DNA from 2 places in the Blautia sp. LMAG:89 genome. Region 1 is predicted to be linked to the other one. Evidence: riboswitches for the same ligand, from Rfam matches in the RefSeq annotation. Region 1 holds a riboswitch; the other holds the start of a gene.
What was found. A riboswitch is a leader RNA that binds a small molecule or an ion and turns the genes downstream of it on or off. The one in region 1 is predicted to bind FMN.

Region 1 (15,497 bases):
AGATACCGATCGCAAAGAAAAAAGAAGCCAGACTCATGCAGCATCTGGAATATCCTGCAATACCGAAGATTATCGATTATGTGGAAACAGGGGAGTACTGTTATCTGATCATGGAATATATCAAGGGGCAGTCGCTGGGAGAACTTCTTCGTTCAGGAAAACGGTTTTCTTTAAGGGAAATCCTTGCTCTGGGAAAGGAGATTGCCAGAGTATTGGAATATCTTCACAGTCGGAAGCCACCGGTCTGTTACGGGGACCTGAAACCGGATAATCTTATGTTTTCTGAAACCGGGCATCTGTATCTGATAGATCTTGGAAGTGCCATGTTCGATCATGGAAAAAGAAAACAGATCTGTGAAGGAACGAAAGGCTATGCGGCGCCGGAGCAGTATCAGGGCTACTTAAGACCGGGAAGTGATATTTATGCTCTGGGGAAGACCCTGGAAAAGCTTTGCGGAAAAAAGAAATGGCAGTGGATTTTATATCCGGATTTTTTCTTGCTTCTGTTCCGATGTACCAGAAAACAGGAAAAATACAGATATTCGGATATGTCAGTGGTTCAGAAGAAAATCCAAAAGCTGGAAAACAGATATCGGATGATCACTTGGAGAAAACGATTTCTGGAAGCGGCAGCTGCAGGGATTCTGATAGGAACACTGATCTTGATAGCAGGATTGCTGAAAACGGAAGAATTTTCTGTGGCGATCTCAGAAGTAACAGATTTGTATTACGAAGCCAGACAGTATCCGGAAGACTCAAAAGATCGGGAAAAGTGCTGTATGGCAGCGGAAAAGAGACTCCAGAGGTTAAGTAGAAATTATGGGGAAAAAGAACAGCAGCGTCGTATTGAGCTATTGCTGGCATGGAATGCGGAGCTTTTGTGTGAACCGGAAAAAGCGGCTTTATATTATGAAAATCTTCTTCTGTATGATGCAGAATATCCTGTGGCTTACGGAGAATATGGGATGTTTCTTATTCGGACCGGGCAGAAAGAGGCCAGCAGAAAGCTGTGGGAAGATTATAAAGAGAAAGAAAAAGCGGAATTACTGGATGACAGTGAAAGCAGAAATCTGCAGCTTTGGGAGGAGATCAATGAGAAAAAGAAGAGAAAGTGATCAGAAAAAACCAAAACAAATGAAATTTCCTAGTAGGAAAACCTGTTTTATTGTTTTGTTTCTGCTGGTCTTATGCAGCTGGATGATCCCTTCCATTGCTGCCTATGGATTTGATGTGTCAGGAATGGATAGTTTTGATACCGGCGGATTTGATATGAATGTGGGAGAAGGAACCGGACAGCTGCCGGAAGACTGGGAAGAAAGCTATGCAGGAGAAGGAAGTGATGATAATAATTGGAACAGAGAAGAAGGAAATACGGAGGAGTATTCCGCTGCCTGGGCAGAATCAGAGAATGATCAGGAGGAGTCTGCACAATGGAATTTAGATTTTCAGACAGATGAGGTACGTTCTCAGGAAGAAAGCTTTATGGAAAATGGAAATACTGCGGCAGAAGTAGAGATAGCTGATATACCTGCGGAAAAACTGACGGAAACGCCGATACCAACAAAACTGCCAATACTGACTGAACAACCGGTCCCCATACAGACAGTGACAGCAAGTCCATCTGTAACGTTGATTCAAAAAACAGTTCGAAAGTCAGTGACAGATGCATCAAAGAGGGAGAAGAAGCAAAATCCGGCATTATCTTACTATCGGACAGAACCAACAGGAACGCCAGATAGGAAAAAACAAAAAGAGCAAAAACCGGTGATCCGAATGAAAACAGACGGTAACAGGATCCGGATAGAGATCAGTCCGGATATTCCGTTCCAGATCCTTTCATTTCGGATCAATGGAAAAGAATGTGATTTTTACTGGCAAGGAAAAAAGCTTCTGGCGGAATTACCGAAAAAAAGCAGAAATCCCTGGAAAGCAGAACTCATGGGTTTTGTGAAATCCGGGAAGCTGTACTATGAAACCATGGACTTACCAGAAAAACAGTGATACAATAGGCATACTTGCTGATTATTTTATACAACAGGAGGAATTTATGTATAAGGCAATCTTTTTTGATCTGGACGGAACACTGACAGAATCCGGAGAGGGGATTACGAAATCTGTACAGTATGCACTGGAGAAGCTTGGAGTTTCGGCACCGGAGCTGGAGCCATTGAAGGTTTTTGTGGGTCCGCCGCTTCTGGAACAGTTTATGAAATATGCGGGATTTGATAAAGAGACAGCACAGAAGGGAATTGAATATTACAGAGAGCGGTATTCAGAAAAAGGAATGTATGAGAATACCGTTTATCCGGGCGTGGAAAACACTTTGGCAGAACTGAAACGTCGTGGCTACAGACTGGCTGTGGCGTCTGCGAAACCGACCTTTTACGTAACACAGATCATGGACCATTTTAATCTGAGTCGGTATTTTGAGGTGATCGCCGGGACGGACCTCAATGGACCGAAAGTAACCAAATCTCAGGTGATCGAGGAAGCTCTGGAAAGAATGAGCCTTTCTGACCACCGTGACCAGGTGATCATGGTGGGTGACAGAGAACATGACATTCTCGGAGCCAGACGATGCGGGATTCAGTGTGTGGCTGTATCTTACGGATATGGAAGCAGAGAAGAACTGGAAAAGGCACAGCCTCTTCAGATCGTAGCTTCCGCAGATGAACTTCTGAATTTTTTCGTCTGACCCCTCTGCACAGGCAGAATATTTTTCAAATAGTGTGGAGGGAGCTTTATCCGGCAGGAATCCATTATCTTATCGGACAGATCCTCGGAAGCGCCGTGCTTCTCTGGCTGGCAGGGCATGTCGGCAACGCACAGGAAAGGTACTATAGTTATACGCTGGTGATCACCGGACTTACCGGAGTGCTGGTTATGTTTCCGGCAGTATATTTTTATCGGAAGGATCGTATAGGAAGGCTGATCGGCGGTTTGACTTCCGTTGAGGAACAAAGGCTATCTATTCCTGAAATGCTGCTTCTTCTTGCTGCTGGAGCCGGATTTGCCCAGTATGCCAATGTGCTGGTGGCGATCCTGCAGAACTGGATCTCATCCAGCTATGGAGAGACGATGACGAAGATTACTTCAGGAAAGAGTTTATTTATAATGATCTTCTGGATGGGAATCATAGCGCCTGTTGCAGAAGAAATGATCTTTCGCTGGCTGATCTATCTGCGACTTCGGGATCACTTTTCAGTGCTGGTTTCCGCTGTGATCTCTGCGGCGTTTTTCGGAATTTATCACGGAAATGTCCTGCAGGCTGTGTATGCGTTTGTTCTGGGAGGGATTTTTGCGTGGTTTCTGGAGATGGGCGGTAATAAGTGGACCAGCGTGCTGATGCACATCGGAGCCAATACCTGGATACTTATTTTCAGTGAATACGCCCAGACTCTGGTGGAAAAAGCCGGGGCAGGAAGCCTTCTGATGATCTATGGTGTTTTTGCGGCAGCGATGATCGGAGGATATCAGTATTTTGCACGCCGGGGAGAAAAACGTGGCTACCGGGCTGTCTGATTCAATGTGGATCACGAATATCTGCCTGCTACTGGATCAGGCAGAGTGATAGATGAATATTTGCTTTACAGAGAATCTGTAGTGGAATCATAGTATAAGGATGCCATTACAGATTTTTTTTATAAAAATATGCCAGAATCTTTTGCTGCCGGTAAATTTATATAGATTTTATATTTATTTAAGAGACCATTTCTTGCGTACCTTTGTATCATGTGCTATCATAAGTGTATTAAAAGAATTAATACACTTAATACACAGATTACAGAGAAAGGAGCGTCGTATGTTATTCTTGGACTATCAGGACAGACGTCCCATTTACGAGCAGATCGTAGAGAAATTCCGGATGCTGATCCTGTCAGGAGCTGTGGAGCCATCTTCCAAGATGCCGTCTGTGCGGCAGCTGGCCGTGGAATTATCCATCAATCCCAATACCATCCAGCGGGCATATATGGAACTGGAGCAGCAGGGGCTGATCTGTCCGGTGAAGGGAAAAGGTAGTTTTGTCACAGACAGCAGCAGGATCAGGCAGATCGGTATGGAAGAAACCTTAAGTGAGCTGAAAAAGATCACAGAAAAGGGAATGGCTCTGGGAGTAGGGGAGGAAGAAATGATCGGTGTGATCCGCTTATGCTATAAGGAGGGAAACAATGATTGAGATAAAAAACTGCAGCAAAGCTTTTGGTAAGATACAGGCAGTAAATAAGGTCACCATGGATATCGGGGAACGGGAGGTTTTTGGACTGATCGGCTCCAACGGTGCGGGAAAAAGTACTCTGCTTCGTATCATGGCCGGGATCATCCGTCAGGACAGAGGAGAGGTGCTGATGGATGAAGAACCGGTTTTTGAAAATGAAAGGATCAAAGAACATTTTTTCTACATCCCGGACGATGCATATATTCCGGCAAATTATAATGCTCTGGACATGGCAGAATTTTACCGTTGTATTTATCCGGGATTTCAGCAGGCACGTTTTGAGACAATGATGAAGCAGTTTCATCTGGATGGAAAACGAAAAATCAGCACTTTTTCCAAGGGAATGAAGAAACAGCTTCTGGTGATCCTGGGAATCAGTACAGGAACGAAATATCTGTTCTGTGATGAAACCTTTGATGGCCTTGACCCGGTAATGCGCCAGGCAGTAAAAAGTATTTTTGCATCGGAGATCATGAGTCGTGAATTTACGCCGGTGATCGCTTCCCACAATCTCCGTGAGCTGGAAGATATCTGCGATCACATCGGGCTTCTTCATCAGGGAGGAATTCTCCTTTCCAGAGATCTGGAGGATATGAAATTCCACATCCATAAGATCCAGTGTGTACTTACTGACAAAAAGAAAGAAGAAGAATTAAAGAAAGAGCTGGATGTTTTGAAAACAGAGCATCAGGGCTCCCTGTTGCTTATTACTGCAAGGGGAACAAGAAGAGAGATCATGGAGAAGATACAGGCAAAAAATCCTCTTTTCTGCGAAGTGCTCCCACTGACTCTGGAAGAAATATTTATCAGCGAAACGGAGGTGGCAGGCTATGAAGTCAAAAATTTATTCCAGTGAGTACATGAAATCCTCTTCTAAAGGACAAAGATGGATCCCGGCATTTGCCATGATCGCATTTCTCCTTGCATTTCCGGTAGCGGAACTTATTTTGATGGGAAAATGGAATGAGCGCAGTTATACTCAGAGTCAGCTTTCCTATCTGTATTCCAGCCTGTGGAGCAGTGACTTTCTCACAATGGGAGCAGGTGTGGCTGCGGTAACAGCATTTTTGGCAGCAGTAAGCGGCTTCTGGTATCTGTATTCCCCGAGAAAAGTGGATTTCTATCACAGCCTTCCGGTAAAGCGAAGTGCACTGTTTCTGCACAGAGTATTGTTGGCTGTTCTTTATTATCTGGTGCCATATGTGATCATGGAATTTGCTGCGGTATGCATCGGGGCAGCCAGAGGATATTACAGCCTTTCCATTATGAAAAAGGCACTGATCCTGCTGGTGCTCCATCTCCTGATGTATCTTCTGGTGTATTTTTCCACAGTGCTGGTGATCGCCTGCACCGGTACCATGCTGATGGGAGCCCTTGCATGGGCAGGATTGTTTACCTACAGTATCATTCTGGCAGTGATGCTGCAGTTAAGCGGACATTTATTTTTTGATACCTGGTACGAGGGCAGTTACGGAATTCTGGCAGCAGTGCGGAATCTGGGATCTCCTCTTATGGTGATCGTAAGCTTTATAGATAAATACAGCAGCGGGAGCTTTGGAAAGCAGTTGCTGATACTGATCCTAACGCTGTTTGTCATGGCAGTACTTTCCTGGATGGCATTCTGCAGACGAAGGTCAGAGAATACCGGAAAAGCTCTGGTATATACCTGGATGGAGCCGGTCTTAAGTGCCCTGATCACAATACCATCCGGACTGGGAATCGGTCTGATCTTTTATATGATCCCGGAAGATTCATCCAAAACAGCATGGGGGATCTTCGGAATGATACTGGGAACGATCCTGGTCCATGGAATTCTGGAAGTGATCTACGAAATGGATTTTCGCAGATTTTTCCGCAGAAAAGTGCAGCTTATGATCTTTGGAGGTGTTGTGGCAATCTGTGCGCTGACCATGAAAATGGATCTTCTGGGATATGACAGTTATTTTCCGGCTTATGACAATCTTCAGGGAGTTGTGATAAATGTAAGCAATCTTTCATATACAGAGCAGCTTTGCAATGTGGAAAAAAAAGAAGACGGAATCTATAAGATCCGGTATACTGCCACCTCAGACAAGAGTTCTGGTCTGCTGGATCAGCCGGTGATGAAAAGTAAAGCATTATATAACAGTCTGGAGGATATCAGGCTTCAGAATGAAAAAGGAAAAAAATCAGGAAGGCGCGTGTATGTGCGCTACATAAATAAACAGGGATTCAGTGTATGCAGAGGTTATAATGTATCCTCTGCACAGGCACAGAATCTTATGGAAGCCCTGTATGATGAGCAGACATGGAAAGAAGACAAATATTCATTTTTCCAGCTGGACAAACAGTATCTGAAAGAGGTCACCGGTACTTTCTGTGACGGAGATATTCAAACATTATTTGAGAAAAATGCAGAGAAGCGTCAGGCGCTGGCAGAGGCGCTGAGAAAGGACATTTTGGAAAACGGCGGTCAGACAGTAAAAGACCAGCCATGCGCAATGCTGATGTTCGATTATGCGGGAATTCCGTCAGAAGGATACATAGATGAATGGGGAATGAATGTACCGGCTGTTCAGGAAGGAGAGCGGGTGTCTACCTCCGTTCTGGTGTATCCGGCATATAAGAGAACACTTGCAATTTTGGAAGAAACAGGATATCCTCTTTCCATGGATGAGCTGTCTGTTGAGTATATTGATGTTTATTACTTCAGCTCCGAAGCTGCCGGCGAAGATGATGAGGTTTTTTCCGACATTGAGTCTGTTTCGGATCTTGAAGAAACAGAGAACGGTTATAAAGTCCGTTACGATAAAAAGGAACAGCTGGAAACCCTGAAAAAGTGTATCCGCCCATCACAGCTGGTAAACGGATGGACTATCTGGAATGCAGATGTCACAATGGAAGTGGTTTTGGAAGGACAGGAGAGCACCGACGGGGATTCCGGACTTTATATGACATTTGCCGGTGAGATCCCGGATTTCATCAGAGCAGATGCAAAGGCAGCCCATGTAACAGAATGGGAGGTAAATGATTAATGGAAAAACCAGTCCGGCTGGATAAATTTCTGGCAGATGCCGGCGCAGGTACACGAAGCGAGGTAAAAAAATACATACAGAAGGGTCAGGTGCAGGTTAACGGGAAATCTGTGAAGAAACCGGAACTGAAAGTAACAAAAGAAGATCAGGTGGTTATGAACGGGCAGGAAATTCATGCTGCACCGGAATATGTATACTATCTTTTTAACAAGCCGGCGGGCTGTGTCAGCGCAACGGAGGACTCCAGAGATAAAACGGTTCTCGACTATATTGAAGAGAAAGACAGAAGAAAGGGATTTTTTCCGGTGGGACGCCTGGATAAAGATACAGAAGGCTTCCTTCTGATCACAGATGACGGTCCTCTGGCACACGAGCTTCTTTCTCCGAAAAAGCATGTTGACAAGACCTACTATGCAAAAGTATCCGGGAAAGTGACAGAAGAAGATGTCGTGAAGCTGGCAGAAGGCGTGGATATCGGGGAAAAAGATCTCACACGACCGGCAAGGCTGGAGATCCTTTCCACCTGGGAGTCCGATACAGAATCTGCAGAAGCCGGAAAGAACTGGGAATCTGAGATCCGACTTACCATCCACGAGGGAAAATTCCATCAGGTAAAACGGATGATGGAGGCACTGGGAAAAAAAGTAACTTATTTGAAAAGACTATCCATGGGGCCGCTGGCGCTTCCTTCAGATCTTCCGACAGGAAAATATCGTTCGCTCACCGAAAAAGAGCTGGAGCTTCTGAAGTCTGCCGGAAACCGCTGAAAAACAGAAAAAAATTGGAAAAATCCCCTTTACATAAGGGGATTTCCTATGCTATAATTCAGAAGTTGCAAAAATAAGCACGCACGGCGATTCTGTAAGGACGGTGCCCTACAGTATGTAAGGGGTCCCGGGAGAAGGCGACCTGTGCGGAAGAATTTAACCAAAAAGGAGAAAAGACATGAGCGTTATTTCAATGAAGCAGCTTTTAGAGGCAGGTGTTCATTTCGGACATCAGACAAGAAGATGGAACCCTAAAATGGCTCCGTACATTTACACAGAGAGAAATGGTATCTATATCATCGATCTTCAGCAGTCTGTAGGAATGGTTGACGATGCTTACAATGCAGTAGCAGATATCGTAGCTAACGGTGGACACATCCTTTTCGTAGGAACTAAGAAACAGGCTCAGGATGCTATCCGTACAGAGGCAGAGCGTTGTGGAGAGTTCTTCGTAAATGAGAGATGGCTTGGTGGTATGCTTACAAACTTCAAGACAATCCAGAGCCGTATCGCAAGACTGAAAGAGATCGAGACAATGGAAGCTGACGGAACATTCGACGTACTTCCTAAGAAAGAAGTTATCGAGCTTCGCAAAGAGCTTGCTAAACTTCAGAAGAACCTTGGCGGAATCAAAGAGATGAAGAGAATCCCGGATGCTATCTTTATCGTAGATCCTAAGAAAGAGAGAATCTGCGTACAGGAGGCTCATACACTTGGAATCCCGCTTATCGGTATCTGCGATACTAACTGTGATCCGGAAGAGCTTGACTATGTGATCCCGGGAAATGACGATGCTATCCGTGCAGTAAAACTCATCGTTTCCAAGATGGCTGACGCTGTTATCGAGGCTAAGCAGGGAACTGCTGAGGCAGATGGCGAGATCGAGGCTGAGTCTGAGGAGTTTGCAGCTACAGAGGAATAATTCGTATAAACAGAATATTTCAGGAGGAAACGAACAATGGCTATTACAGCAGCACAGGTAAAAGAGTTAAGAGAGATGACCGGCGCCGGAATGATGGATTGTAAGAAAGCTCTTACATCTACAGATGGTGATATGGATAAAGCAGTTGAGTTCCTGCGTGAGAAGGGTCTTGCTACAGCACAGAAGAAAGCAAGCCGTATCGCAGCAGAGGGTCTTTGCAAAACTCTGGTAACAGAGGATGGAAAGAAAGCAGTCGTTGTTGAGGTTAATGCTGAGACAGACTTCGTTGCAAAGAACGAGAAGTTCCAGGGCTATGTTGCAGATGTTGCAGCACAGGCACTTAACACAACAGCAGCTGATATCGATGCTTTCCTTGCTGAGGCATGGGCACTTGATACAACCAAGACTGTAAAAGAGGCTCTTGCAGCTCAGATCGCAGTAATCGGCGAGAACATGAACATCCGTAGATTTGCTCAGGTTGAGGAGCAGAACGGATTCATCGCTTCCTACACTCATATGGGTGGAAAGATCGGCGTTCTTGTAGACGTTGAGACAGATGTTGTTAACGATGCTGTTAAAGAGATGGCTAAGAACGTAGCTATGCAGATCGCAGCTCTGAAACCGCAGTACACAAGCGACAAGGAAGTAAGCGCTGACTATATCGAGCATGAGAAAGAGATCCTTATGGCTCAGATCCAGAACGATCCGAAGGAGTCCCAGAAACCGGCTAAGGTTATCGAGGGAATGATCACAGGACGTATCAAGAAAGAGCTTAAAGAGATCTGCCTTCTTGCCCAGACATACGTAAAAGCAGAGGACGGAAAACAGTCCGTTGCTAAATACGTAGAGCAGGTAGCAAAAGAGAACGGCGCTAAGATCCAGATCAAAGGCTTCGTTCGCTACGAGACAGGCGATGGTCTTGAGAAAAAAGAAGAGAACTTCGCTGAGGAAGTTGCAAAGCAGATGGGTAAATAATCCATTAACTTAAGTTTTCATTATATTATTTTAATAAGTCTGAATTTAAGTATTTAAAAACCTTGAAAGCCGATGGTGTAGATTGATAACAGTCAAAGCCATCGGTTTTCTTTATCCAAATATCTTGGACACTCTGTCAAATATATTCTCTGGTTCTTCCTGCCACATCAAAATAAGTATGCTCATGCATTGACAGAGATAATCGATACTTTCAAAACGCCTAAATGTCACGGCCTGCGCCTGTTTCCGCTTATAATTCCTCACTATTTGTGCCGCCAGCCAAAGGCGGCGGAATGGAGATTTTTATGAAATATACCCAGGATAATGGAAAAATTAAATTATGTGAAACTGATAATATGGATCATCTCGTGCGGTTAACACAAGCGTTGAATGAAAATAATATTCTTTACGAAACGAGATTGAAAAAAGGAACATTTATCAATAATCTTTTTTTCCTGATTTTTTATCATACTTTTGCATCGGGAATTGATCATAAGAATGAAACAACATGTATTTATGTACTAGAAAAAGATTTTGCTGCTGCCCAAAAAGCAATAGTAAACTGCAGATAAAAAAATTCATCTTCCAAGGCACAGGCTCTGTGTGCTGGCTATCGGTCATTGCTTGCGTGTCTGTTTGTCAACCAAAGCCTGAGAATAGCAATACGACGATTGCCTGCCAGTAACTAATATTCCGCATGGAATGAGTGAAATAATAATTCTGCTTTACAAATAACAGATAAAGTATTAAAATAAACAAAAAGATATCTTCAGGGCAGGGTGTGATTCCCTACCGGCGGTAGAGCCCGCGAGCCGAAAGGCATGATCCGGTGAGATTCCGGGGCCGACAGTACAGTCTGGATGGAAGAAGATGATAGTACAGTTGATTTTTGTATGAATGAATGTAGTATCAGAGCTCTGAGATGGTGATCCATTTCAGAGCTTTTTATATAGGAAATCAGACATTCATTTATCGATCAGATGTAACAGATCAATTCCACCCTGCAGATATTTCTGCAGGTTTTTTTGTATCTGGTACATCATTTTCGAAATAAATATACCACTCACTTGTCTGTGAATCCGATTGCACAGATCTAAAAGCCTCGGCGTACCAGAGCGTGTTTGAAAAATCATTCCTGCAATCTGCACGCCCCACTTTGCGGTATATTTTGCCCGAATTCAGTTGCCGTAGCCCGCTACGGCGCCCTCATCCGGACAAAATCTCCCACAAATTGTGACGCACATCTTGCAGAAAGCCTTTTTCAAACACGCTCTAGACAAAGAACAGGAATAAGAAAGAAGGAATAGAAATGACGGATCAGGAATATATGCTTCGGGCGATTCAGCTGGCAAAAAAAGGAGAAGGCTGGACGAATCCCAATCCGATGGTAGGGGCAGTGATCGTAAAAGACGGAAAGATTATCGGGGAAGGCTATCATAAAAAGTATGGAGAACTTCATGCAGAACGTAATGCTATTGCTTCTCTTACAGAATCAGCAGAAGGTGCGGTGATTTATGTTACGCTTGAGCCTTGCTGTCATCATGGAAAAACACCTCCATGTACGGAAGCGATCATTGAACAGAAGATAAGAAAAGTGGTGATCGGTTCCCAGGATCCGAATCCGAAAGTGGCGGGAAAAGGTGTACAGATGTTAAGGGAAGCCGGTGTAACAGTAGTTGAAGATTTTATGAGAGAAGAATGTGATCAGCTGAATCCGGTGTTTTTTCATTATATTACTATGAAGACTCCTTATGTAGTGATGAAGTATGCCATGACACTGGATGGGAAGATCGCAACGAAGACAGGAGCATCAAAATGGATCACCGGAGAAGCGGCACGAAAAGAAGTACAGCATATGCGGCATCAGTACATGGGAATTATGGCAGGCATTGGAACTGTGCTTGCAGATGATCCGATGTTAAACGTCCGGGTAGAAGGATGGAAAAGTCCTGTCAGGATTGTGTGCGACAGTAAGCTCAGGATCCCGCCGGACAGTCAGATCGTAAAAAGTGCGGAAAAGTACCGGACGATCGTGGCTTATGCAGATCAGAAAAATACAGAAGAAAAAATAAAAATATTACATACCATGGGAGTTGAGACCATTTACTGTCCGGATGAAAAGAATCAGATAGACCTTAAGAAGCTGATGACAGATCTTGGAAGCAAAGGCATTGACAGTATTCTCCTGGAAGGAGGCGGTACGTTAAATGACAGTGCCCTGCGAGCCGGAATTGTAAAGGAAGTACAGGCTTTTGTGGCACCAAAGCTGTTTGGCGGTGTGGCCGGGAAGACACCGGTAGAAGGTATCGGAGTTGAATTCCCGTCTGAAGCAGTGGAACTGAAATATACAGATATCTGCCAGATTGGTGAGGACATCCGGATAAGATGTCAGGTGTGTGAGAAAAAACAGGAGGAATCATGTTTACAGGAATCGTAGAAGAGAAGGGAAAAGTCCGTTATATACAGCTGACAGGAGAATCAGGGATCCTGGCAGTGAAAGCCCGGAAGGTCCTGGAAGGAACAAGGATCGGTGACAGTATTGCGGTGAATGGTGTGTGTCTGACAGTTACGTCGATCCAGCCGGACGGATTTACTGCCGATGTGATGGCAGAGACGATCAGAAGAAGCAGTCTTGGCAGTTGTAAAGCTGGAAGCCAGGTAAACCTGGAACGGGCAATGGCTGCAGATGGCAGGTTCGGAGGACACATAGTAAGCGGCCATATTGATGGGACTGGCGTGATACGTTCCATGCTCCGGGAAGAAAATGCCATCTGGGTATCGATTGGGACATCACCGCAGATCTTGCATCTGATCGTGGAAAAAGGATCCATCTGTATTGATGGGATCAGCCTGACGGTTGCAAGGATTGATGAAGCTGGTTTTCAGGTGTCGGTCATTCCACATACAGGAGAAGAAACCACCCTTTTGGAAAAGGTGCCGGGGGATCTGGTTAATCTGGAAAATGATGTGATTGGAAAATATGTAGAAAAACTGCTTGGCATCAGAAAAAATGAAGAAGAGAAAAAAAAATCCGGAATTACGATGGAGTTTCTTGAAGAATTCGGGTTTTAGAACAGGAGGATATACACTATGTCACAAAATTATCAGTACAACACAATTGAAGAGGCACTTAGGGATCTTAAGGAAGGAAAAATAATTCTGGTCACAGATGATCCGGACAGAGAAAATGAGGGAGATCTGATATGTGCGGCAGAGTTTGCGACCCGGGAAAATATTAATTTCATGGCGACTTATGCAAAGGGTCTTATCTGTACACCGATGAATGCGGAAATTGCGGCGAGATTGAACTTTCCGCCGATGGTTGCTGAGAACACGGACAATCACAGTACAGCATTTACCGTGGCAGTGGATCACGCAGATACAACCACCGGTATCTCTGCGGCAGAGCGCTCCTATACCATTATGAAGTGCGTGGATGATCAGTCAAAACCGGAGGATTTCAGAAGACCGGGACATGTATTTCCACTTATTTCCAGAAAAGGCGGGGTTCTGGTACGGAATGGCCATACAGAGGCAACAACAGATCTTATGAGACTTGCCGGACTGAAGGAATGCGGCGTGTGCTGTGAAGTTATGAAAGAAGATGGAACTATGATGCGTACATCACAGCTATGGGAAATGGCAAAAGAGCATAACCTTACATTTATTACGATCCGTGATCTGCAGGATTATATAAGAATACATGAAAAGCATGTAAAGGAGGAAGCAGCTGCAAACCTCCCAACGCAGTATGGTGATTTTAAAATGTATGGTTATATCAATGACATTACAGGAGAGCATCATCTGGCACTGGTAAAAGGTGATCTAGGAGATGGTGAAGATGTGCTTTGCCGGGTACATTCGGAGTGCCTGACAGGAGATGCATTCGGATCACTCAGATGTGACTGCGGCTTGCAGCTGCAGACAGCGATGCGCCAGGTAGAGGCGGAAGGCAGAGGGATCATTCTGTATATGAGACAGGAAGGCAGAGGAATCGGACTGATCAACAAGATCAAAGCTTATGCGCTTCAGGAGCAGGGATACGATACTGTGGAGGCTAATGTGAAGTTAGGATTTGCACCGGATCTCAGAGAGTACTGGGTCGGGGCACAGATACTGTCAGATCTTGGCGTGAAATCATTAAGATTACTGACAAATAATCCGGATAAAGTTTATGGACTTGGTGAATTCGGGCTGAAGATCAATGAGAGAGTACCTCTGGAGATTCCGGTACAAAAGTATGACAGAAAGTATATGAAGACGAAGCAGGAAAAGATGGGTCATATTTTTAAAGAAATAAATTTATAAAAAACAGCAAATATCAGGAGGAAGAAAAAATGAGACAGATCAATTTAGTAGAAGGAAAAGTAGTAGCACCGGAGGGAATGAAGGTTGGTATCGTGGCAGCGAGATTCAATGAGATCATTGTGAATAAATTATTGGGAGGGGCAGTCGACGGACTGGTAAGACATGGAGTAGAAGAAGAGAACATTACTGCAGCATGGGTACCGGGAGCATTTGAGATTCCGCTTACAGCACAGAAAATGGCACAGTCAGGAAAATATGATGCAGTTATCTGCGTGGGAGCTGTCATCCGTGGAGATACTTCACATTATGATCTGGTGTGCAATGAATCTGCCAAAGGGATCGCACAGGTTGAACTTGCAACAGGGATCCCTGTCTTATTCGGAGTGATCACGACTGAGAATATCGAGCAGGCTATTGCGCGTGCAGGAAGCAAAGCCGGGAATAAAGGCTATGACTGTGCGTTATCTGCGATCGAGATGGTCAATCTGATGAAGCAGCTCTAAAAGACAGGAAAATAAATGATGACAAAAACGATCATATTCGATTATGATGGAACGATCCATCATACCCTTGGAATCTATGAACCGGCATTTCGTGAAACCTATCAGTGGCTGACAGAACAGAAGGCTGCAGAAGAACGGGAGATAGGCTCGGCGGAAATTGCCGGCTGGCTGGGATTTAACAGTAAGGAGATGTGGAATACATTTTTGCCGGAGCTGGATCAGAGCTATAAAGAGCAGGCAAGCAGGATGGTAGGAGAACTGATGGTCAGACAGATCAGGAAGCATAAGGCAGTGTGGTATCCGGGAGCAGAGGAGATGCTTACAGCTTTGAAGAACCGGGGATATCATCTTGTGATCTTAAGTAACTGTAAAGCTTCATATCGTGAGGCGCACTGGAGGGAATTTGGGATGGAACGATGGTTCGATCATTTTTATGACTGTGAATCGTATGGATTCCGTCCAAAGACAGAAATTGTGCAGGAAATTATCCGGGAATATACTGGCCCTTATCTGGTGGTCGGAGACAGGAGGCAGGATCTGGAATGTGCCAGAGCCTGCAAAAGCCCATTTATAGGATGTCTGTATGGATATGGTGAGAAAGGGGAGCTGAACGGAGCAGATCATCTTGCAGAGCATATAGAGGAAATACCACAGTTGGTGATACGAGGATGAGTTCAGCTTTATCTGAAAACAGAAGCTGTACACTGACAGAAGGCATAGGACTGACGGGAACGGCATAAATATTATAAAAATCCGAAGGATCCTGAAATATGATTTCCCTCAGTCTATGTA
Region 2 (15,497 bases), on a different contig from region 1:
TGGAAAAAGCTGACCGCAGCGTTCTTGTAGCAATGGCTGTTTACATCGGAAAAACAAGATTGATCGACAACTTCAGCTACGAGGTATAATGTATGGGGAAAGTTTTAAAGAAAATCGGAATTATCAGCAGCCTTGCATCCAGATATATCGGGATCATTATCATCGCTTTTTCCTGCCTGGCTTTTTTCTGGCGTGACGGATTTTCCTGGATGACGAACTATACGTCTGTATTTCTGGGAGTGATCATGTTTGGTATGGGTCTGACCATAAAACTGGATGACTTCCGGGCAATTTTTTCCAGACCCAAAGAAGTGGTGATCGGTGCAGTGGCTCAGTATACCATTATGCCGGTGATCGCCTGGCTTCTGTGTAAAGTGATGAACCTTCCGGCAGATCTGGCACTGGGAGTGATCCTGGTGGGATGCTGTCCGGGCGGAACAGCCAGCAATGTGATCACCTATATCGCAGGAGGTGATGTGGCGCTTTCTGTGGGAATGACTATAGTTTCCACACTGGCAGCACCGTTGATGACACCGTTTCTTGTATATGTTCTGGCAGGAGCCTGGGTGGAAGTATCCTTCTGGGCCATGGTGCTTTCTGTGGTAAAGGTAATTCTGATCCCGGTTCTCCTGGGAGTTTTTCTTCGGAGCCTTGCGGGAGAGCATGTGGATAAGGTATCCGATGTTATGCCGCTGGTGTCGGTTGTAGCTATTGTTATGATCATCGGAGGAATTGTGGCTGTAAATGCAGAGAAGATCGTAAGCTGTGGAGTTCTGGTGCTTGGAGTAGTGGCGATCCACAATTTCTGTGGTATGATGCTGGGATTTCTGGCTGCAAAAATCTTCCATGTGGAGTATTCCAGAACAACAGCTATAGCTATAGAGGTAGGCATGCAGAACAGTGGCCTTGCTGTCTCACTGGCAGCAGCTAATTTTGCAGCCAATCCGCTTGCAACACTTCCGGGCGCGATCTTCAGTGTATGGCACAATATTGCGGGTTCCATTTTTGCGGGGATCCGCCGTGCAGGTGCAGAAAACCTTGCAGAGATTGACCGGATCAGGGAAATCGACTGCTGTAATTGCGAAAAGCAATAAGCAGTGAATGCGGATTGCGGATATCCTCCTGACGGGGAACAGAAAAGCTGTGGAAGAATGTCTGTAAAGAAAGATCCGGGGGAGTTTGAGAGATAAAATGGCAGATTATGTCGAAAGAAAAAGTCATAAAATGCAGAATTGTGGTTTACAAATTTTAGCCGGTATACTATAATAACCACATGGACGAACAAACGTCCCCAACATATGAAAACAGGGGGGCCCGCTGAAGCGAGCTGAGAGTAGACTGTAAATGTCTTGACCCATAACCTGATTTGGATAATGCCAACGTAGGGACATATGCACGAAGGATTCTTAAAGACACAGAAGATCAGAGAGTACAGAAGAAATCAGAAGTACAGAAGATTTTCATTAAGTACGTAAGATTAAGAGCCGGTTGCCGTGATGCGTATGCGTTGCAGCAGCCGGTTTTTTGTTGTATAAACACAAAGAATTTATGGAAGGAGATTTTTTTTACATGAGAAATTACAGTACACAGATGGAGGCAGCCCGTAAAGGCATCATCACACCTGAGCTTGAGATCGTAGCTAAGAAGGAACGCATGACAACAGAGGAACTGCTTCCGCTGGTAGCCTCCGGTAAGGTGGCAATCTGTGCAAATAAAAATCACAAATGTATCGATCCGGAGGGCGTAGGTTCCATGCTCCGCACCAAGATCAATGTAAACCTTGGTGTATCCAGAGACTGCAAGGACTACGATGTAGAGATGCAGAAAGTAATGGAAGCTGTAAACATGGGCGCCCATGCTATCATGGATCTTTCTTCCCACGGAAATACCATTCCGTTCCGACGCAAGCTGACATCCGAGTGTCCGGCAATGATCGGAACCGTTCCGGTTTATGATTCCGTTATCCACTATCAGAGAGATCTTGATACGCTGACAGCTAAAGATTTTATCGATGTAGTCAGACTCCATGCACAGGATGGTGTTGACTTTGTAACTCTTCACTGTGGAATCACAAGAAAGACCATCGATCAGATCCGTAATCACAAGAGAAAAATGAATATCGTTTCCAGAGGAGGATCTCTTGTATTTGCATGGATGTGTATGACCGGTGAGGAGAATCCGTTCTATGAATATTACGACGAGATCCTGGATATCTGCCGCGAGTATGATGTGACCATCTCCCTTGGAGATGCCTGCCGTCCTGGATGTCTGGCTGATGCAACAGATGTATGCCAGATTGAGGAGCTTGTACGTCTTGGCGAGCTGACCAAACGTGCATGGGAAAAAGATGTCCAGGTAATGGTCGAGGGACCGGGACATGTGCCGCTTGATCAGGTTGAGGCAAATATGAAAGTACAGCAGTCCATCTGTCAAGGTGCACCGTTCTATGTATTAGGACCGATCGTAACTGACGTTGCACCGGGATATGACCACATCACATCCGCGATCGGCGGAGCAGTAGCTGCTATGTCCGGAGCAGCATTCCTCTGCTATGTAACACCGGCAGAGCACCTTGCACTTCCGAATCTTGAGGACGTAAAACAGGGAATCATGGCATCTAAGATCGCAGCTCATGCAGCAGACATTGCCAAAGGTGTCCGCGGTGCCCGTGAGATCGATGACAAGATGGCAGATGCCAGAAGAAAGCTTGACTGGGAGGCACAGTGGGAATGCGCCATGGATCCGGAAACAGCAAAACGTATCTGGAACGAGCGCAAACCGGAGCATGATGATACCTGCTCCATGTGCGGTAAATTCTGCGCAGTACGAAGCATGAACAAGGCACTTGCAGGAGAGCATATCGATATTCTGTAAGAATACAGAATGCATATGAGCATGCAGCATCACAGTAGAACGTGGTGTTGGCAGTATCCAGCCAGAAAACTGGTTGATCGAATGCGGATATGGAAAGAACAGTAATGCTGAAATTGTGGAAAGTCTGATGTTCCGATAATAAAACATAAACCGCTGTGATCTAAAATGAAGATCACAGCGGTTTTTTGCAGAGTTGGAGACATTATTGCAGCTTGCGAAAAGACAGGGCCGCGTTATAATAAAAACAGAACTTACATATAAACGGTTTACATAAAAAGGAAGGAAAGGTACGAAATGAAATTTCCGAAAAAATTGATGGCATTTGGCCTGTCGTTATGTATGGCTGTTGTTCCATGTGGACCGGTGGCGGCCGAAGATTTTACAGACGCACAGACGGATATGACAGACGCCATTGATACTTTTACAGATGACGGGAATTCTGAGAAATCAGAAAATACCGTAAACACAGATCAGATCACGGAAGAAGATAATGCCGTGAGCACAGATCAGATTACAGAAGAAGAGTTTCCGGGATCAGATATCGGAACGGAAACGGATGAAGCTGAAAGCTCAGAGAGTGAGGAAATACAACAGGATTCTGATGAAGGATTAATTCTGGAAGAACCTTCGGCGGTCATCAGAAAAGCAGAAGGAACAGAGGATACAGAGGAGGCCGCGGCACCGGAAGAAATTTTTGGTGACGGAGAAAACCAGGAGCAGCAGGAAGATATATTCACAGATGATATTCCGGCAGCAGGCACTTCCGAAAAAGAAACAGATGTAGAGAGCACAGAAATATATCTGTATGCGATGAATGATACCTACAGCAGTGTGATCTCCATGCCGGATACCATGCAGACATCTTATCAGATCCAGACATCCGGCAAAAATCCGGTATATACGGTTGTTTCCGGTTATACCGCGAAAGTCAGCAAAACTGGTCTTGTTACTCCTAAAATGCAGTATGTAACCTATGTAGACAAAAACGGAAATGACGTAAAGAGCCAGTGGGAATACATGTTTGGAGAGACCCTGATCTCTGTACAGGATGGAAACAGTACCGTTTATTATAAATTCATACTCAAAGATTATGCGGAGTATTACGCAGAACAAAAAATGGATACATTTCTCAAAGAAAATATTACTGCGGAAATGTCCGATTATAAAAAGGTTGAGACGATCGCCAGATGGCTTGCCAACAACTTCAATTACAGTCAGTATCATTCCGGCTATACAGGCCTGATGCTGGATGGCGGCGGAGACTGCTGGGCCAATACCAGCGCAGTGAACTATATGTGCGAAAAACTGGGACTGACCGTGTATGCAAGGTATGCGGCAAATGATCCGGGGGCAGGAAGCGGTCACAGGAATTCCGTAGTCATTATTGACGGCGAAAGATATCTGGTTGACTGCGGATATACGGGAAATGCCCCCAGACATTATGAACTGTCCAAAATGGACTATGACTATTCTTATAAGATCCTGAATGATGGAACACTCAGGCTGTATCAGTATGAAGGGACAGATACAAATATCGTAGTTCCAGATACCATTGACGGAAGAAAAGTAACGGTTCTTGGAAACAGTACCTTCCAGTATTGCACCCAGGCTTCTGATATAGAGTCTGTTACTTTGCCGGATTCGCTTACAACCATCGAAAAGAATGCTTTTTACAACTGTGAGAAATTGAAATCTGTTACGATTCCCCCAAATGTGTCATCTATAGGGCTGGCTGCTTTTGTGGAGGGCTTGTCTGAGTCCAGTCTGACAGAAATTAAAGTAGATCCGGAAAATCCGTATTTTTCTGAAAAAGACGGAGTGGTATTCAGCAAGGATGGCACAAAACTGATCGTGTTTCCGTCCGGACGTTCCGGAGATTACCAGATCCCGGATGGAACTGTAAGCGTGGGAGACTATGCTTTTTATTACTGTGTAAATGTTTCTTCCATAACAGTCCCGGGAAGTGTCAGAAGCCTTGGAGAAGGTGCATTCGGAAACTGTTCGTCGCTTACGAAAGCTGTCCTGAACGAAGGCTTGGAAGAAATCGGTGAATATGCATTCCAGAGCAGTTCAGGGATCCGTGATATTATAATTCCCGCATCTGTAAAATCAGTTGGGAAAAATGGACTTCGTCTGTCTTCCGAGTGCAGGATAAGAGTACTGAGCACAGATACTGTCTGGGCGGATGATGCGTTCAGGGATTCAGCACTGATCGCGGGAAAAAAGGATTCCACACTTCAGAAATACGCAGAGGACCATGGCTGCACGTTTGTGGAGCTGTCAGCAGACAACCGGATACCGCTTCAGAATGAATGGTTTGAACAGATCACTTCAGACTATGAATATAATGGAAAAAGCCATGAACCTGAAATAGAATCCAGTGAATCCGCACCGGAACTTGAGCAGGGCTCCGATTATGAAGTAACTTATGAAAATAACATCAATGCAGGAACTGCGACTGTAAAGATCACGGGAAAAGATATTTTCTGCGGTACAGTAGAGCGGAGTTTCAAGATTACGCCAGATGAAAATGGAATGTATGTGTGCTATTTTGCGGAAAATAATGAAACCTACCTGGAAACCACCTTTAAAGGAAAAAAAGTGGAACCGGAAGTGGTAATTGACGGACTGGTACAGGGAAAAGATTATACGGTAACCTATGTTAATAATGAAAAGCCTGGTGAAGCTCGTGCAGAGCTCACGGGAATCGGCAATTATAAAGGATCGGAAACATTATATTTTACTATTTACGGAAAACTGCCGGCTGCGGATCCAATAGCTGATCAGACATATACAGGAAAAGAACTCACACCTGCCATCGTAATCCCCGGATTGAAAGCCGGCGAAGATTATTATATGTACTACGAGGATAATCTGTATCCGGGTGTGGCAACGGTAACCATTTATGGTACCGGTTATTATAAAGGTACCGCAACCATTCATTTCAAGATCATAAAAAAGACAGAAAAGTTTGTCAGCAATGTTAAGCTAAACAGAACCTCTTACACTTATACGGGAAAAACCATCCGGCCATCAGTAACCGTAACTGTAAATGGAAAGAAGATCGGTGCGAGTGCTTATAAGCTGTATTACAAAAATAATAAAAATTCTGGAATTGGAACTGTGCAGGTCAGAGGGACCGGAAAATACAGTCGTATCAACAAAACGCTTACCTTTAAGATCCTGCCTCCAAAAACTCTGCTGACAGGACTGAAAAAAGCAAACAGATCCTTTACCGCAAGCTGGAAAAAAAATATACAGGCAACCGGCTATCAGATCCAGTATGCAGCAGACAGCAGATTTACAAAAGAAAGAAAAACGGTCACAGTTGGAAAACAGTCTGCGACCAGATATAAGATATCAGGACTGAAAAACAAAAAGATCTATTATGTCCGCATCCGGTCATATAAAAGAGTCGGAAAAAAGGTTCTTTACAGTAGCTGGAGTACGGTAAAGAAAATCCGGGTTTGATCATAAAAGAGTGGATCTTAGATTTATATAAATGGAGCAGAATGCTTCTGTGACAGAATTAAGGCTTGTAATTATAAAAAGAGCGCGTTATAATGAACTCATAAAAAAGAAAATTTCTTCGGGGCAGGGTGTGATTCCCTACCGGCGGTATAGTCCGCGACCCGCTTTGGCGGCTGATCTGGTGAAATTCCGGAACCGACAGTAAAGTCTGGATGAGAGAAGAACGCGCAGTATTTAAAGAACGTGCTCAGTGCCCCGGGAAGAAGCTCCCGGGGCTTTTTATGTGAAGAAATTTTTTCGCATAAAGATTTCTTGTGGAAATTTTCTTTGAATATTTCTGAAGAAGGAGAGAGAGTTATGAGTGAACAGATATTACAGAGAGGAAATGCTGTGGAAAGAAGCAGAACAAGAACCATCGCGCAGGTAGCCATGCTTGGTGCTGTGGCAGGAGTATTGATGAATCTTGAGTTTCCGATCCCGTTTCTTGCACCGTCTTTTTATCAGCTTGATTTTTCCGAGGTACCGGTTATGGTAGGAACCTTCGCTATGGGACCTGTGGCAGGTATCCTGATCGAGCTTGTGAAGATTCTCGTACATCTTGTGACTAAGGGAACCATGACTGCCGGTGTTGGTGATGTTGCCAACTTCCTGTTTGGATGTGCCTATGTGGTACCGGCCGGTCTGATCTATCGTTTCCGCCATAAAAAGAGCAGAGTACATGCAGTTGCAGGTATGGCAGCAGGAACAGTCCTGACAGCGATCCTTGCATGCTTTGTCAATGCTTTTGTACTGCTTCCGGCTTACGGTAAGGCGTTTGGAATGCCAATCGAGACCTTTATCCAGATGGGAAGCGCAGTACACAGCTCTGTAAACGGACTGCTTACCTTTGCACTGCTGATCATTGCTCCGTTTAATATCTTTAAATATGCACTGACATCTCTGATCGTATTTGTAATTTATAAGAAGATCCGTGTTGTACTGAAGGGTGACTGATCATAAGCAGCTGATGTAGGATGAAGAAAAGATCAGAAATTAGTGGTTTCAGATAAATATCTGAGAATGTGAGAAATGCCATGTAATATATTGCCGATGGGCAGTAAATTACATGGCATTTTTTATGTCAGGCGTTTTGTTCTGCAGCTTTCATGACTCCAAGCTCACGTCTGGCAAAAACAACGGCCAGCACAAATGCAGAGGTATCTGCAATTGGTCCTGCGTACATGACGCCATCGATTCCGAAGAAGACCGGGAATATGACGATCAGAGGCAGCAGGAAGAGCACCTGCCTTGTGAGGGACATGATCACACCAAGCCTGGCTTTTCCAATGGAGGTAAAAAAGCCGGCGGACATAGGCTGGATTCCGTTGGCAAAGGTCATCAGCATGAAGATGCGGAGATATTTTTCTGCAAAATGAAAGTACAGGTCGCTGCCGTTTCCGAAGATGCCTACGATCTGATGTGGGAAGAACTGGAAGCAGATAAAAAATATGGTTGCGATCACAGTACATAAGGTTACGGAATAGCGGTATGTCTGGCGCACGCGGCTGTATTTTTCGGCACCGTAATTAAAGCCCCAGATGGGCTGGGAGCCCTGGGAGATTCCGATGCATATGGCCATAAATACCTGGTTGACTTTGGAAATGATTCCTGCACAGGCGATCGGAATATCACTCCCGTAGGCTGAGAGTGCTCCGTAATGGCGAAGTGTATTGTTCATGACGATCTGCACTGCAGCAATGGCAACCTGATTGATACAGGATGCCATTCCCAGAGAAAAAATGGCAGACAGATTGCGTGCCTTAGGAATCAGCATGGAGCGGTCCAGGTACATTTTCCGAAGTCTGGAAAAATAAAAAATGATCAGAAGTCCGGATACGATCTGACCGATCACGGTTGCCCAGGCTGCACCTTTGATGCCCCAGCCGAATCCAAAGATGAAAAGTGGGTCCAGGATGGTGTTGATGACAGCACCAGCCAGGATACAGGTCATGGAATAGGTGGGACTCCTGTCTGCACGGACCAGGTGATTGCCGCCTGTGCTTAAAACGTAAAAGGGAAGTCCAATGGCGGTGATTCCCATGTAATCAATGGCATAGGGCATGACGTCCGGTGTTCCGCCGAAAAAATGAAGCAGTGGCTTCAGGAACAGAAGGACGATGACAGAGAGTATCGTACCGGAGATTATCAGCGAGGAAAGTCCGGTTCCTGCGATGGAGCTGGCTTTTTTTTCGTTTCCTGCGCCCATTTCCAGGTTGTAATTGGAGGCACTGCCGATTCCCAGGAGCAGTGCAGCAGCAGTAGAGATAATGGTTACGGGAAATGCGATGTTTGTGGCGGCGTTTCCAAGCATTCCTACGCCCTGTCCGATAAAGATCTGGTCAACGATATTGTACAGAGCGCTGACTAGCATGCTGATGATGGCGGGAATGGCGAATTTGGTGATCAGGCTGCCTACAGGGGCGGTTCCCAGAGGGTTTTCGGCCTGGGCAGCATTGGTCTGGTTTTTCAATGTTTTTTCCTTCTTTCTTGTCTACAGTAGCTGTTTGGTAATGTGATAAGTGGATTTTTAATTTTATAGCAGGGTATTTATTATAGCACTATTGTGAAGGGAGTGTAAGTATAAAAAATTGACCTTTGGTTTTGGATGGGATAAAATGTTTTTAGAAAAAATTTTCGGGAAGGAGTTTTTCAGATGGGTAAGATCAACAGTGTGAAAAAACTTACAGATAATAAGTTCGTGAATCTTTATGGGGTGGATGCGACCAGTGTACATGATACGCCGGTTTCTTATTTTGTGGCCTCCAGGGCAAAGAGTGTGGAGGATTTAAAGCTTTCTACGGGGGAGAATCATCCGGATGGGGTGATCATTTACAGTGTTTATGGAGAGAAACGGGATAAGGTTGTGCTGATCCGTCAGTATCGATATACGATCGGCGGGTATATTTATGAGTTTCCGGCGGGGCTTGTGGAGCCTGGGGAGGATTTTCATGAGGGTGCTGTGCGGGAGATGTTTGAGGAGACCGGGTTGAAGCTGGAGCCGATCAAGGTTGCGGAGGCTTTTGAGAAGCCTTATTTTACGACGATTGGGATGACGGATGAATCCTGTGCTACGGTTTATGGGTATGCCAGTGGTGAGGTTAGTAAGGCTGCTCAGGAGGATAGTGAGGAGATCGAGGTTGTGATCGCGGACCGGGATGAGGTCAGGAGGATCCTGAAGGAGGAGAGGGTTGCGATCATGTGTGCTTATATGCTGATGCATTTTCTTGAGGATGAGGAGGTGTTTGGATTTCTTGGGGAGATTTAAACGGAGGTAGTTATATGGTGGAAGGGGACGCCAGTGAGACGTGTTAAATCTCGTGGGGAGTGTTGATTGTGTGTGGTATGACGGGAGTTGGATGAGCCGTCAGCGCTGCGCTGGACGGCTGGGAGGAAAGGCTGAGATTCCTTGTGGCATGACGGGAGTTGGATGAGCCATCGGCGCTGCGCTGGATGGCTGGGAGGAAAGGCTGAGATTCCCTGTGGCTTGAAGAGGGGAATGGGTCATCGGCGCTGCGCTGGATGGATGAGAAAAACGGGGAATCTGCGGTTGCGGATTCCCCGTTTTGATCAGAGTTCTGTGAGTTTTCCCAGGTCTTTGTTGTATTTGCAGTATTTGCCGTTTTCGGAGATAAATGGCTGGTAGGTGTCGGTACGGTTGTCTTTGACGTAGACGATTCCGGTGGCGATCATTTCTACCAGGGAGAAGCGTTTGCTTAAGCTGGAGATCCAGCGGTAGGTTTTTTCGTTGCCGGAGTCTGCCATGAGGAGGTTGTAGCCGCCTGGGCAGGCTTCCAGGGTGAAGTAGATTTTCTGGGACCGGATGGAGGTGTTGAAGACCTGGCCGGTGATGTAGGTGGAGAAGTTGGTTTCTACAAATTGGCGGAAGGTGTAGAGATCGTAGATCACGCCGGTGGTCTCATCTTTGATCTTGTCGCCGCGTTCGATGCGGGCTTTCAGGAGCTTGAGGACTTCGATGGTCCAATTGATGAAGGAGATGCTGCTGTAGGTCATGCTTTCCTGAAGTTGATCGACCAGCTGTTTTGACAGGATGTTGGATTTTGATGCTTCATTAAAAAGTTCTTCGTTCATAAGGTTCCCTCCAGTGTTGGATTTTTATATGGTTTTCGCTCTTTTTTTGTATCTTTTATTATAAGTCTGAATTGTATATAAAGCAATAAAAAATGCGTAAAATACAAAGATAATTATTGAAAAATGATATATAATTAACGAGTACGTTTGGATAATATCAGTGTTTTCGGCAGCTTGTTTAAAAATGGATTGTAAACATCTAGTTAATTTGAATAAGTATAAGGAAGAGTTTTACCAAATATCGCCATTTTATTGATAAAATTTTGTTGTATATCTCCCTTGACATAAAGCCTTCCTCCGGGTGTATCATAGTGCTGTGTTAAAGGAGGTAGACTATTATGTTTGAGACATTACAGGAGAAGACGGAAGAGAAAGCAATGGTGCAGTTCCTTGAACGCTTTACAGATTATCCATTTCTGGTAAAGTTCAAGAATTCCGAGTATCACATCGGAGAGGGTGAACCTACATTTACGGTGAATTTTAAGAAAGCGATTCCTCTGGCGGATCTGATGAAGAGCACATCCCTTGCACTGGGTGAGGCGTATATGCGTGGGGATCTGGATATCGAGGGAAATCTTTATGAAGCGCTGGACCATTTTCTGGGTCAGATGGGGAAATTTTCTACCAATGAATCTGCTCTGAAAAAGATCATGTTCAGTTCAACATCAAAGAAGAACCAGGAAAAGGAAGTGACCAGCCATTATGATATTGGAAATGACTTTTATAAACTTTGGCTGGATGAGACTATGAGTTATTCCTGTGGGTATTTTATCCATGAGGATGATACGTTGTATCAGGCACAGGTAAATAAAGTTGATTATATTCTTAAAAAATTACATCTGGAAGAGGGTATGAGTCTTTTGGATATCGGCTGCGGCTGGGGCTTTCTGCTGATCGAGGCAGCTAAGAAATATAAGGTTCATGGTACCGGTATCACCTTAAGTCATGAACAGTATGCAGAATTTCAGAGACGGATCAAGGAGCAGGGTCTGGAAGATTATCTTACGGTAGAGCTGATGGATTACCGTGATCTGCCGAAGAAGGAGTATCAGTTTGACCGTGTTGTCAGTGTCGGTATGCTGGAGCATGTTGGACGTGATAATTATCAGCTGTTTCTTGATTGTGTGGAAAAGGTTCTGAAGCCGGGCGGACTGTTTCTGCTTCACTTTATCAGTGCTCTGAAGGAGCATCCGGGTGACCCGTGGGTCAAGAAATATATTTTTCCGGGCGGAACTGTTCCGAGCTTACGTGAGATCCTGAACCATATGGCAGAGGACAATTTCCATACCCTGGATATCGAAAATCTCCGTCTGCATTACAATAAGACATTGCTTCATTGGGAAAAGAATTTCCGGGATAACATTGAAAAAGAAAAGATGATGTTTGATGAGGAATTTTTGCGTATGTGGGATCTTTATCTGTCCGCATGTGCGGCAACATTCCATAACGGAATCATTGATCTTCATCAGATCCTGATGACCAAGGGAATCAACAATGATCTGCCAATGACCCGCTGGTATTGATTTTCTCTTTACAAATCTGCCGGAAAGGAATATCATGCTTTTATAAAAGAATTAATAAAAGCAATCAAGAGGTTTGATATGGCAGGAAAAGCAGAGAAAAAAAACAATACAAGATCCAGGATCATCACCTATGTGATGAATAACCGGAGCACCTCAAAGGTGGAGCTTTCCAAAAACCTGAATATGAGTATGCCGACTGTGCTGTCCAACGTAAATGAACTGATGGAGAGCGGTGTGCTTGTAGAGACCGGGGAGTATGCATCCACAGGAGGCAGAAAGGCGAAAAGTATCGGCATTAATCCTTCTTACCGTTATGCAGCAGGAATTATGATCACGGCGAATCATGTCGGGATGGTCCTGGTAAATATGCGGTCAGAGGTTGAGAAGACAGAGCGTGTAAGAATGAAGTTTTCTCCGGAGACTTCTTACTGCCTGGAGTTGTCTTCCCTGGTCAAAGATTTTCTGGGAGATATGGAAGCTCCTGAGAAGCTGCTTGGAATCGGAATCTCAATTCCCGGGATCATCAGTCGGGAGCAGCATCTTGTTGTGAAATCGCATGCGCTTAAGATCGAAAATTACAGCCTCAGTTTTCTGGAGCAGGCTTTTTCCTGTCCTGTTTATTTTGAAAATGACGCGAATGCAGCTATGCTGGCGGAAGATCTTCATCTGTATCGGGACGCGATCTATCTGTCTCTTAATAATACGCTTGGCGGTGCTTTCTGTATTGACGGGAAACTGTTTGCCGGGCAGAATCAGAAGGCCGGTGAGTTTGGCCATATGATCCTGGTTCCGGGTGGCAGACCGTGTTACTGCGGCAAGAAGGGATGCGCAGACGCTTACTGTGCATCCAGCGCGCTGACCGGTGAGCGCTATGAGTCTTTGGAACAGTTTATGGACAGTCTTTCCGCAGGAGAAGCAGATGCCTCTGAAAAATGGGGAGAGTATCTGGACCATCTTGCCGTACTGATCTCCAATCTCCGGATGGCTTATGATATGGATATTATCCTGGGCGGCGAGGTTGGCGGATATCTGCCGGATCATATGCTGCCTCTCGGAGAAAAAGTGATGGAGTACAATGGTTTTGACCGTGATACCAGATATCTTAAGAACTGTAGCTACCGGAAGGAAGCATCTGCAGTTGGCGCGGCGAAGCACTTTTTTCATGAGCTAATCAAAAATATTTAACCGAATCAAGTAAGTCCCTTGCGGGGGTGTGAATATCCGATTGACCAAATGCATAGAGAATACGAATCATGCAGAGAAAAGAATCTGCAGCTCCGGCATGGAAGAACCTTGCCGGAGCTGCGGGTTCTTTTTTTATGTGGTGGATAGTGAAATGTGCATAAAAAAACCGGATCGAATTTGTTCAACAGGGAGAATCACCGGAAACCCTATTGACAAATCCTCTCAAAAGAACAATAATGTAATTACTTTAATAAAACAATTAATAAAAGATAATACATAATAAACAAGGAGGAAAAACATTATGATCCAGCAGGTAATGACAAATCCAGGAGAGATTATTTTCAGAGAGGTTCCGGTTCCGGAGGTGGGAGATGACCAGGTTCTCGTTAAGATCATGAACATTGGTATCTGCGGTTCCGATATTCATGTATATCACGGCAAGCATCCTTTTACCAAGTATCCGGTGACACAGGGACATGAGGTGTCCGGTGAGATTACAGAGCTGGGAAAGAATGTCACAGGCTTTCAGGTAGGACAGAAGGTAACGATCGAGCCACAGGTATACTGCGGACATTGTTATCCATGCCGCCACGGCAAATATAATCTCTGCGAAGAGCTGAAGGTTATGGGCTTCCAGACAACAGGAACAGCTTCCGAGTATTTTGCGGTAGACGCTTCCAAGGTCACACCGATCCCGGAGGAAATGTCTTATGAGGAAGGTGCGATGATCGAGCCTCTGGCAGTTGCTGTTCACGCAGTGAAACAGATGGGCGATGTGAAGGGGATGAATATTGCTGTTCTTGGTGCCGGTCCCATTGGAAATCTGGTGGCACAGAGTGCCAAAGGAATGGGCGCTGCGAAGGTTATGATCACGGATGTCAGTGATCTTCGCCTTGAGAAAGCGAAAGAGTGCGGTATTGATGTGTGCGTAAATACCAAGGAGAAAGATTTTGGTGAGGCTATGGTGGAAGCCTTTGGCCCGGATAAAGCAGATGTGATCTATGACTGTGCCGGAAATAACATCACCATGGGACAGGCGATCAAATACGCAAGAAAAGGCAGCGTGATCGTGCTGGTAGCTGTTTTTGCGGATATGGCCACCATTGACCTGGCAGTTGCCAATGACCATGAGCTGGATATCAAGAGCACGATGATGTACCGTCATGATGACTATGTGGATGCCATCGATCTTGTGAACGCAGAGAAGGTTCATTTAAGACCGCTGATCTCCAAGACCTTTGCCTTTAAGGATTATCTCAAGGCTTACCAGTATATTGATGCCAACCGTGAGACAACCATGAAGGTTATCATCAACGTGCAGGAGAAATAACACCAGGAAATGTACTAACAGGAAATCTCCCGGATGTGGCTGTCCGGGAGAGATATAAGCGATAAGCAGTAAACGAGGAGTAACGAAAAACAGGAGGAGTTATGGGTAGTGAAGACAGATACGGAAAGGTACCGCTGATCAGTAAGATCGCGTATGGTTTTGGTGATGTAGGCTGTAATTTCAGCTGGATGTTTGTCAGTAATTTTTTGATGATATTTTATACAGATGTATTCGGGATCAGTATGACGGCTGTTTCAGCGCTGATGCTGTTCTCAAGATTCTGGGATGCGATCAACGATCCCATTGTCGGAGGACTTACGGATAAGACGAAGACCAGATGGGGAAGGTACCGTCCGTGGCTGCTCATTGCGGCGCCTGTTACAGCGATCCTTCTGATGATGACGTTCTGGGCACATCCGGACTGGTCGGATACATCCAAGATCATCTATATGGTGATCACATACTGCCTGCTGGTGTTGGGATATACCTGTGTAAACATTCCATACGGAACGCTTTGCGGCGCAATGACACAGGACATTGATGAGCGGGCGAAGATCAACACGTCCCGTTCGGTTGCGGCTATGATCGCTATCGGAATTATCAACATCATTACTGTGCCTTTGATCGGAAAACTGGGAAGCAGCAGTCAGAAGACAGGTTATCTTCTGGTAGCCATCATTTACGGATGCATTTTTGCGGCATGTCATATTTTCTGCTTTGCAAAAACAAAGGAGCAGGTGACCACACCGGAAAAAGAAAAGATCTCCATCCGGGTTCAGCTGAAAGCAGTCATGCAGAACCGGCCATATCTTCTGGCACTGGTGGGACAGGTACTGTTTGGTTTCACTCTTTACGGAAGAAACGCGGATGTTCTGTATTACTTTACCTATGTGGAGGGAAACGCGTCTTACTATACAACTTACTCCATGTGTATCATCATTCCGTCCATTATCGGAGCTGCCTGCTTTCAGCCGGTCTTCCGGAAA

Region 2: linked by a shared signal. The riboswitch ahead of CCC70_RS06950 (ECF transporter S component) and the one ahead of CCC70_RS16615 (DUF6783 domain-containing protein) in region 1 are both predicted to bind FMN.

What each region holds. Positions count from the first base shown of each region.
Region 1 is NZ_NANC01000012.1:506,277-521,773, reverse strand. It holds gene CCC70_RS15665 (serine/threonine protein kinase) at 1-1,115, shown strand, start outside; gene CCC70_RS15660 (hypothetical protein) at 1,093-2,001, shown strand; gene CCC70_RS15655 (HAD family hydrolase) at 2,048-2,695, shown strand; gene CCC70_RS15650 (CPBP family intramembrane glutamic endopeptidase) at 2,728-3,522, shown strand; gene CCC70_RS15645 (GntR family transcriptional regulator) at 3,803-4,177, shown strand; gene CCC70_RS15640 (ABC transporter ATP-binding protein) at 4,170-5,072, shown strand; gene CCC70_RS15635 (DUF6449 domain-containing protein) at 5,047-7,230, shown strand; gene CCC70_RS15630 (pseudouridine synthase) at 7,230-7,997, shown strand; gene rpsB (30S ribosomal protein S2) at 8,176-8,919, shown strand; gene tsf (translation elongation factor Ts) at 8,956-9,894, shown strand; gene CCC70_RS15615 (hypothetical protein) at 10,200-10,466, shown strand; FMN riboswitch at 10,656-10,770, shown strand; partial or broken gene CCC70_RS16620 (DUF6783 domain-containing protein) at 10,860-11,126, opposite strand; partial or broken gene CCC70_RS16615 (DUF6783 domain-containing protein) at 11,076-11,201, shown strand; gene ribD (bifunctional diaminohydroxyphosphoribosylaminopyrimidine deaminase/5-amino-6-(5-phosphoribosylamino)uracil reductase RibD) at 11,204-12,331, shown strand; gene ribE (riboflavin synthase) at 12,313-12,966, shown strand; gene CCC70_RS15600 (bifunctional 3,4-dihydroxy-2-butanone-4-phosphate synthase/GTP cyclohydrolase II) at 12,985-14,202, shown strand; gene ribH (6,7-dimethyl-8-ribityllumazine synthase) at 14,232-14,705, shown strand; gene CCC70_RS15590 (HAD family hydrolase) at 14,721-15,377, shown strand; gene CCC70_RS15585 (tetratricopeptide repeat-containing glycosyltransferase family 2 protein) at 15,476-15,497, shown strand, end outside.
Region 2 is NZ_NANC01000004.1:631,581-647,077, reverse strand. It holds gene panC (pantoate--beta-alanine ligase) at 1-89, shown strand, start outside; gene CCC70_RS06965 (bile acid:sodium symporter family protein) at 93-1,094, shown strand; gene thiC (phosphomethylpyrimidine synthase ThiC) at 1,570-2,874, shown strand; gene CCC70_RS06955 (fibronectin type III domain-containing protein) at 3,169-6,345, shown strand; FMN riboswitch at 6,456-6,573, shown strand; gene CCC70_RS06950 (ECF transporter S component) at 6,703-7,338, shown strand; gene CCC70_RS06945 (MATE family efflux transporter) at 7,466-8,854, opposite strand; gene CCC70_RS06940 (NUDIX hydrolase) at 9,038-9,649, shown strand; gene CCC70_RS06935 (hypothetical protein) at 9,952-10,473, opposite strand; gene CCC70_RS06930 (SAM-dependent methyltransferase) at 10,812-11,996, shown strand; gene CCC70_RS06925 (ROK family transcriptional regulator) at 12,075-13,181, shown strand; gene CCC70_RS06920 (zinc-dependent alcohol dehydrogenase) at 13,483-14,511, shown strand; gene CCC70_RS06915 (MFS transporter) at 14,613-15,497, shown strand, end outside.